One region of the Priestia sp. 53B2 genome, then DNA from elsewhere that is predicted to be linked to it. Evidence: riboswitches for the same ligand, from Rfam matches in the RefSeq annotation. Region 1 holds a riboswitch; the other holds the start of a gene.

Region 1 (4,432 bases):
TATTGGAATATCCTTGCGTATCTTCCGATGTTTTTTCACCAAATGTAATTCCTCGTTCTTTGGCAATCATAGAAGCATTGACTTCGTTAACAGGTGAGTCGATCCGATGAGTTAAAAAGCCTGATAACAAGCTCCGTGTAATATAAGTGGTTTCCAAATCCGTCACTGTACCTCCGTAGGAGATAGAGATATGCTGAACAGGTTCTCGCATGCATTGTGATAAAATGGCTCCCATTTGTTTAGTAAGGCTCGTAAACGGCTGGATTTTTTCAAAAACTTCTTTAGAAAGCGTTGGCAAATTAATGGATGAGCTTACAGGATTACCTTCTAGAAAACGCAAAACGTCATGTGCCACGTCCTCAGCAACGTTAAGCTGGGCTTCTTTTGTAGAAGCTCCTAAATGGGGAGTTGTAATAACTTGATCAAAATGTAACAAAGGGTTATCAATCGGCGGCTCAACTTCAAATACGTCAATAGCTGCACCTTGAACATGGCCAATTTCTAAATAATGAACTAAGGCTTTTTCATCAATGATCCCGCCGCGTGCGCAGTTTAATAAAAACACACCCTTCTTTGTTTTGGCTAATGTGTCATGATTGAGCAATCCCTTTGTTTCTTTCGTAAGCGGAGTGTGCACGGTAATTACATCCGCTGCTGCTAGTAATTCATCCAGGGATAATAATTCTACGCCTAGCTTTTCAGCTCGGGAAGAGGTTAAAAAAGGATCGTAAACGTGAACGCTCATATTGAAGGCTTTTGCGCGTTTGGCAAGCTCTGACCCAATTCGTCCAAATCCGATAATGCCCAGGTGTTTGCGATTAAGCTCTGTTCCAACAAATGCTGAGCGGTTCCATTCGCGCGCTTTAACTGAAGCATTTCCTTGGGGGATATGACGAAACAAGCTAGCCATCATAGCAAATGTATGTTCCGCCGTTGAAATGGTATTTCCGTTCGGCGCGTTAATAACGACAACCCCTCGTTTGGTTGAGGCTTCAATATCAATATTATCGACCCCTACTCCAGCGCGAGCAACAATTTTTAAATTCAGCATTTTTGCCAGCAAATCCTCTGTAACCGTCGTAGCACTCCGTACTAAAAGCGCATCGTACGTATGCAAATCATTCTCAACTTCTTCAACTTTTTTTCGCGTAAGATTCACATGAGGAGCTTCAAGTAGTGGAGCAAGACCTTCATTGCTAATTGAATCAGCTACTAATACATTATACATGACGTGAACATCTCCCTTGGATTTTACTATCATCAAATATTTGATAATTTACCATATTAAAAAAATTCTGTCAATTATATTTTTCAAACTTTACGATTAGTTATCAAATACACAATTATAAACGTAAAATTGAAACTATAAATATGTCATAATGCTGTTGGTTATGAACTTATTTCCTTATTTCACATATAAAAACAGTAATGAAGTTTATAAAAGACATCAGTTTAATAGGGATTAAAAAACTTCTTTATTTACTTTTAATTCGAGATAACATATAATAAATTCATAATTAAATATTGGTCTATCTTCGGGGCAGGGTGAAATTCCCGACCGGCGGTAAAAAACAAATTGTTTTGAGCCCGCGAGCTTATATGTAATACATACGAGCAGATTTGGTGAAATTCCAAAGCCGACAGTACAGTCTGGATGGGAGAAGGTGGAGGTTCAGCGTTCAAAACCTAATGTGATGAACGTTTATTAAATATGCCTGCCATGTCACCTCTCAACGAATCATTTGTTGGGAGGTTTTTGCGTGGGGATATAAAGTTGAACCTTTCTTCTTTGAAGAGTGGATCACAAAGAAGGAGAGAGGCAAGATGCAACAAAGTAAGAAAACTCAAAAGCTGGTTATACTAGGAATGTTAAGTAGTATTGCTTATATTTTAATGATGATTAATTTTCCAATTCCTGGATTACCTCCGTTTTTAACAATTGATTTTAGCGAAATTCCTGCACTCGTAGCAGCACTTGTATTTGGACCGATGGCTGCTGTTATAGTAGAAGGAATAAAAAATTTATTGAATTATTTAATTCAAGGAAGCGCTACAGGGGTTCCAGTTGGTCAAGTGGCGAACTTTGTGGCTGGTTTACTGTTCGTTCTTCCTGTATCATACATGTTCAACCGATTTAAAACGGCTAAAGGCGTAACGATAGGTTTGGTTACGGGTACGGTGGTAATGACGGTACTCATGGCTGTCTTAAATTATTATGTCTTCTTACCAGCGTATACAATCTTCTTACAATCGCCAGAAATGTCTAGTGAACAAGCACGTCAATATATCGTTGCAGGTATTTTGCCGTTTAACTTAATAAAAGGAGCAGCAACAGGGGTTATCTTTGTCTTATTGTTTTCAAAAATGAAGCAATGGATCACGCGTCGCATTGCTGTTTAATTCAATCGCTCTCCCGGGGAGAGCGATTTTTATATATAAAAAAACCTGCAGCGTGTACACTACAGGTTTGTTCAATACTTATTCGAATTTATTAGCATCGCCTTCGAATTTTTCATCCGCTACGCGAATTGAATCCGTAGGGCAGCCTTCCATTGCATCCATCATATCATCTTCTAGATCTTCTGGAATTTCTACTACACCTTGGTTATCATCTAATGTTACGAATGCAATACCTTCATCATCATAATCATAAATGTCTGGTGCTGCTGCTCCGCAAGCGCCGCATGCGATGCAAGTATCTTTATCAACAATTGTATATTTTGGCATAACAAGACCTCCTGTAAAGTGTTCGAAAATTTCTCATTATATAATCTCTTCGCGAATCAAGAGTGAAATTTCTCCTTATTCATTGTAAAATGATTTATAAAACTTTTCAATAGAAAAGTCACTGAGAATGCTTATCAAATCAAGGTTTCTTCACTTACCCAAACGTTTTGATACATAAAGGAAAGAGCTAAAAAGCCTTTATCTCACATGCTATTGGTCACTTTTGGTACAATGAATGAGAAAGGAAGTTGACACCTTTGAATTATATTCAAGTTAGCATTTTATTTTGTATAAAACAGTTAAAAGGTGAGCGAACCGCCTATGGTATTTATCATTTATTAACAGGTAAAAAGTCAGCTCAAACGATTCAAGACGGAAAAATTTTTGGAATTTCGTTTCTTTTTCAGTCATTTGTTTACTTAGATAAACGGTCTTTTGAAACCTGCGTTGCATATTTAAAAGAACAGCAGTATATTGAAGAAACTGAAAATCAAAAGTATGTGATGACAGATAAGGGACAAGCACGCCTTGAAGATGAACTGACGGCTCGACCCTTTCATCCAGCTTTAGACGGATGGAAATTCGCAAGCAGTACTCAATTATTTTTAGCAAGAATCACTTTGTTCATTCAGACCTTATCAAACCTACAGTATTTTCAAAAAGGGTTTTTACCCATTTCCAAAAATCCTGAGGTGATTCAATGGGTCAAAACGTATATTATGTCTCAAAAGCAAACGCGTCAAGAGTTAGCCGCCGAGCTATTCAAAGAGCTCCGAACGTGCTTGAAAGGTTGTACGGAACGGGACGCGTCTCTTTTTGTTTTGCAACTGACTGGATACCAAAGAGTAGGCTTTACAAAAAATCAGTTAGCATATCAATATGAACTCGATGAGCATTATGTTCATATTCAGCTTTTAGGGGTTATTCACCATATCATTGAAAAAGTGAGTAAAAATAATGAAAGCTTTCATGTACTTTCTTCTTTTTTACGTGATCTATATTTAGAATTGCCTTTGACAAGCTCGACGTTAAAAACGTATAGCTGGCTTCAAAAAGGCAAGACGCTTGAAGAAATTGCTTATATAAGGCGTTTAAAAGAAAGTACAATTGAAGATCATATTGCAGAATTAGCTCTGTTTGTTCCATCTTTTTCAATCGATGCATACGTATCGCCTAAGCAGCAGGAAGAAATTATCTCAGCCTTTGAAGGTTTGCGTACAAATAAATTAAAGGTGATAAAAGAAGAAGTAAAAGACGACGTTACCTATTTTCAGATTCGTCTCGTATTAGCAAAACATTTTACCTGATACTAAAAAAAGTGGTGTTTGATGTGAAGATAGAACAACTTCTACAGAAACAATTTGGCTATAGCCAATTTCGACTAGGACAAAAAGAGATTATTCAAGATATTTTAACGGGTCATAATGTGTTAGCGGTTCTTCCTACAGGAACAGGAAAATCATTGTGCTATCAGCTCCCAGCTTATTTGTTGAACCGACCGGTGCTGATTGTATCTCCTTTAATTTCACTGATGGAAGATCAAGTTCAACAACTAAAGGCAAGCGGAGAAAAGCGAGTTATTGCCTTAAATAGTTTCCTACAACAAGAAGAAAAACAACGAGCACTAAAAAATTTAGCTTTTTATCGTTTTATTTATGCATCTCCTGAAATTTTGCAAAATGCTGTTGTAGTAGAAGCATTAAAG
Region 2 (4,432 bases), on a different contig from region 1:
ACATGGGTAATAATAGGCTTATCCGTTTCTTTTCTTGCCAGTGTAAGAACGGTCTTTAATTCTTCGAAATCATAGTATGTTTCAAATAAAAGGCCATCCACGCCTTCATTTAAAAGCCAAAACATTTGTTCACGAATGCTTCGCTTAACCTCTTCTAAACTAATAGCGTTTTTTTGGAAAGAACGAATACCGCCGAGTGTACCAACCACGTAAGCCTGATCTTTTGCAGCTTGTTTCGCTAATTTTACACCAGCAATATTGATGTCTTTGACTGAATCTTCTAATCCATAACGGGCAAGTTTTTGATAATTAGCAGCGTACGTATTTGTTTGAATAACGTTTGCACCAGCTTCTACATAGGCTCTGTGAATACGAGAAACCTCTTCTGGTTTGGTGATGTTTAGTTCTTCAAAACAGCTGTCAATACCGTGTGAGTAAAGGAGGGTACCAGTGGCACCATCCCCAATTAAAATTTTAGACTTTAAATCTTCAAGTAACCCCATGTCAAAACCTCCTTAAATTGTTCCGCTTCTATTTCACGAGTGATTCGTTTTATGCAATATGCCGATAAAATAGAAAAAGTCTTCTTAAGAAGAAGACTTTTTTCGCCTTCTTATCTTCCAAGCAATAAATTGCTTGCTGGATTTAGCACCATGTCTCTAACGACTGGTTGCTGAGGTTTCAAAGGGCCAGTCCCTCCACCTCTCATGATAAGAATCAATTGTATATAATTGAAACATATTTTTTTAAATAGAAAGAATACTTATTTAATAATTTATCTGATTTTTAGAAATTATACAACAGTAAATTGTGAATTTCCAGCAAATATTGAGGAAAATTTAAAAGCTAAAGGGAAAATATCCGTATATTTTGTTTGAAAATGACTGTTATGTTAGGGTTAAGGAGTTTTTTGTGAGAAATGCAAAAAGAAAATGAAAAATAAAAAATAAACGAAAAGGCACAAACGCTGGGATATGCGTAGATTTACACGTAAAAAGGCTCGTCTTTTTTTAATCGTTTCTACATATAGTGAACTATGAAGGGTAGAAGGGTGATGGGCATGAAAAGGTGGAAACTCACGCTGCAGGTTGCTGCTACGTATGTAGGCACCGTTGTAGGAGCCGGTTTTGCAACAGGCAAGGAAATCGTTCAATTTTTTACACAGTACGGGGAACTTGGAATGGTTGGAATTTTGGTCAGCGGCTTGTTTTTTATTTGGCTAGGTTCGAAAATGATGCTGCTTTCGCACGCAATTGGGGCTTCTTCTTATCAGCAGCTTAATACATATTTATTTGGTGATGTGCTTGGAAAAGCGGTAAACGGTGTAATGATTGTCATTTTATTTGGAGTAACTTCAGTCATGCTAGCGAGTACGGGGGCAATAGGAAAAGAACAGTTCGGGCTGTGGCCTCCTGTTGGGATGATTTTTACAATTGTTTTAACTTATATATTTATCGCAAAAGGAATTAACGGTATTTTAATGGTTAATTCTCTTGTTGTGCCGATGATGCTTTCATTTGCTTTTATCATCTTTGTGCCAAATATCAGCTATTTCTCACTGATTCAAACGAAGCCGGATTTAACGCTCGTCACACAGTGGAAGTGGGCGGTTAGTCCCTTTTTATATATTTCCCTAAATCTAGCTTTGGCGCAGGCCGTTTTGGTTCCATTAGGAAGCTCGGTGAAAGATAGGAGCGTGATTAAAAAAGGGGCCGTAATAGGAGGATGTGTACTTACGTTTATGCTTGTTTCTACTCATCTTGCCCTTTCCAATTTGCCTTATTCATTTCAACTTGATATTCCGATGAGTGCCGTTGTTAAAAATATCTCAGCGTGGGTGAATGTTTTATTTACGGTAGTTGTGTTAGGCGAGATTTTTACTACATTGATTGGAAATGTATTTGGAATCGCTAAGCAGCTTCAGTCATTTCTTCCCCTGAATGACAAACAAGCTTTTGCGTTTATTATCTTGGCTTGCTTTATTATTGGGCAATTCGGATATGCCCAGCTTCTTGAGTTTTTGTATCCGATATTTGGCTATATTGGACTAGCTTTTGTATGGATGCTATGTATTAAAAAAGAAAAAATAAGCTAAAAGCTGGATTTTAAAGAATAGATGTGAAGAAACGAAGTTAAATGATGTGACAAGTCGATTTTACTTTGCTATAATGTAAAACAAATGAGACTATAGCAGTCGAATATATTATCCTTCGGGGTCGGGTGTAAGTCCCAACCGGCGGTGATAAAGCGTATGCTTTTAAGCCCGTGACCCGTTTTCATACGATGTATGTTAGCGGTGGATCTAGTTAAAATCTAGAGCCGACAGTAAAAGTCTGGATGGGAGAAGGATCAGGAAGCACAGTTGTTTTTTTGTGTTGAATTAATAAGGGACACGCTTGCCTTTTTTAAAGCTACCCTTGTTTTTGTACACAAAATATAACTGTTTATTTCGTATACAATTAGCGGAATTTTGCATAGATAAAACTGATTCAGCTCAGCCGACCCCTTGGACATTTGTTCAAGGGGCTTTTTTATTTTCAGTGGTTGGGGGAAAGATAAATATGAAAAAAAAGCAGCTGCTATTTCAAAACGGTATAAGAAGTTGGAATAGCGCCAAAGCAGGTGAAGAAAATGTTCACAGGTATCATTGAAGAAATTGGAAAAATAAAACGTATTCAAAAGGCCACAGAAGCAATTGTTCTTACGATTGATGCGAAGACCGTGTTAGAAGATGTGAACTTAGGGGACAGTATTTCAGTTAACGGCGTTTGTTTAACCGTAACGGCTTACTCTCAAAATGAATTTACGGTCGATGTCATGCCCGAGACGATTAAAGCAAGTACCCTTCAGCTTCTAACCGTTGGATCACGTGTTAACTTAGAACGGGCGATGGCTGCAAATGGCCGGTTTGGAGGGCATTTCGTTAGCGGACACGTTGATGGAATTGGAACCATTGTAAGCAAAACACGTAAAGGAAATGCCTTTTATTATGAAATTCAAGTCGATCCTGAACTTCGTGAATTTATGATGTTAAAAGGATCTGTTTCCGTAGACGGAACAAGTCTTACTATTTTTGATGTCAGCAACCAATCATTTACTATTTCTCTTATTCCTCATACGGTGCTTCACACAGTCGTTGGAGACAAACAGCAAGGAGACAAGGTGAATATTGAATGCGATATGTTAGCTAAATATATGCATCAGATGATGACAAATAAGTCAACTCCTGGCGCCTCGAATCGTTCAGGTAACATGAAGGATTTATTACAGCAGCATGGTTTTACAAATTAACAGTGAGGTGAAAGAGATGTTTCATAAAGTAGAAGAAGCCATTGAAGAGTTAAAAAAGGGAAAAGTGGTTATTGTATGCGATGATGAAGATCGAGAAAACGAAGGAGATTTTATTGCATTAGCCGAAAAAACGACGCCTGAGGTTATTAACTTTATGGCTACTCATGGAAGAGGATTAATTTGTACACCTGTTAATGAAGAAATTGCGCATAAATTGAATCTTCACCCGATGGTAGCGAACAATACGGATGTACATGGAACAGCATTTACAGTAAGTATTGATCATATTTCAAGTACAACAGGTATCAGTGCATACGAACGCTCTGCTACCGTTATGGCTCTTGTAAATGAAGCGACGGTAGCAAGTGATTTTCAACGCCCAGGACATATTTTCCCATTGATTGCAAAAGACGGGGGCGTTCTGCAGCGTGCAGGTCATACAGAGGCTGCTGTTGATTTAGCAGTATTAGCAGGAGGAAAGCCTGCGGGTGTTATTTGTGAAATTATGAATGAAGATGGAACAATGGCACGCGTACCGGATTTAACAAAAATTGCAGAGCAATTTGATTTAAAAATGATTACAATAAAAGATTTGATTGCCTACCGCCGCAAACATGACCAGCTTATTAGCCGTGAAGTAGAAGTGAGCTTACCTACGGCATTTGGTGAGTTTAAAGCTGTAGGATATACAAATAAACTTGATAATAAAGAACATGTGGCTCTTATCAAAGGTGATATTGATCATAATAGCCCCGTTCTCGTTCGCGTTCACTCTGAGTGTTTGACTGGAGATGTGTTTGGTTCTGAACGCTGCGACTGTGGTCCTCAGCTTCACGCAGCTCTTACGCAAATTGAAGAAGAAGGACGCGGCATTCTGCTGTATATGCGTCAAGAGGGCAGAGGTATTGGTTTACTAAATAAGCTAAGAGCATATAAGCTGCAGGAAGAAGGATACGATACCGTAGAAGCGAATGAAAAACTCGGATTTGCTGCAGATTTACGAGAGTATGGAATCGGTGCTCAAATCTTAAAAGACCTTGGAGTCAAACAAATGAAGCTTTTAACGAATAACCCTCGTAAAATTACTGGGCTAAAAGGCTACGACCTTGAAGTGATCGAGCGAGTGCCTCTTCAAATGCCG

Evidence for each region. A riboswitch is a leader RNA that binds a small molecule or an ion and turns the genes downstream of it on or off. The one in region 1 is predicted to bind FMN.
Region 2: another riboswitch for FMN. It lies ahead of ribE (riboflavin synthase); the one in region 1 lies ahead of ACN6NE_RS06405 (ECF transporter S component).

Annotation. Positions count from the first base shown of each region.
Region 1 is NZ_JBLZXA010000008.1:593,531-597,962, reverse strand. It holds gene serA (phosphoglycerate dehydrogenase) at 1-1,228, opposite strand, end outside; FMN riboswitch at 1,528-1,670, shown strand; gene ACN6NE_RS06405 (ECF transporter S component) at 1,825-2,400, shown strand; gene ACN6NE_RS06400 (ferredoxin) at 2,479-2,727, opposite strand; gene ACN6NE_RS06395 (YpbB family protein) at 2,985-4,034, shown strand; gene ACN6NE_RS06390 (RecQ family ATP-dependent DNA helicase) at 4,058-4,432, shown strand, end outside.
Region 2 is NZ_JBLZXA010000020.1:650,062-654,493, forward strand. It holds gene ACN6NE_RS17425 (bifunctional homocysteine S-methyltransferase/methylenetetrahydrofolate reductase) at 1-503, opposite strand, end outside; SAM riboswitch class I at 611-717, opposite strand; gene ACN6NE_RS17430 (YkvI family membrane protein) at 1,061-2,095, shown strand; FMN riboswitch at 2,203-2,353, shown strand; gene ribE (riboflavin synthase) at 2,632-3,291, shown strand; gene ACN6NE_RS17440 (bifunctional 3,4-dihydroxy-2-butanone-4-phosphate synthase/GTP cyclohydrolase II) at 3,308-4,432, shown strand, end outside.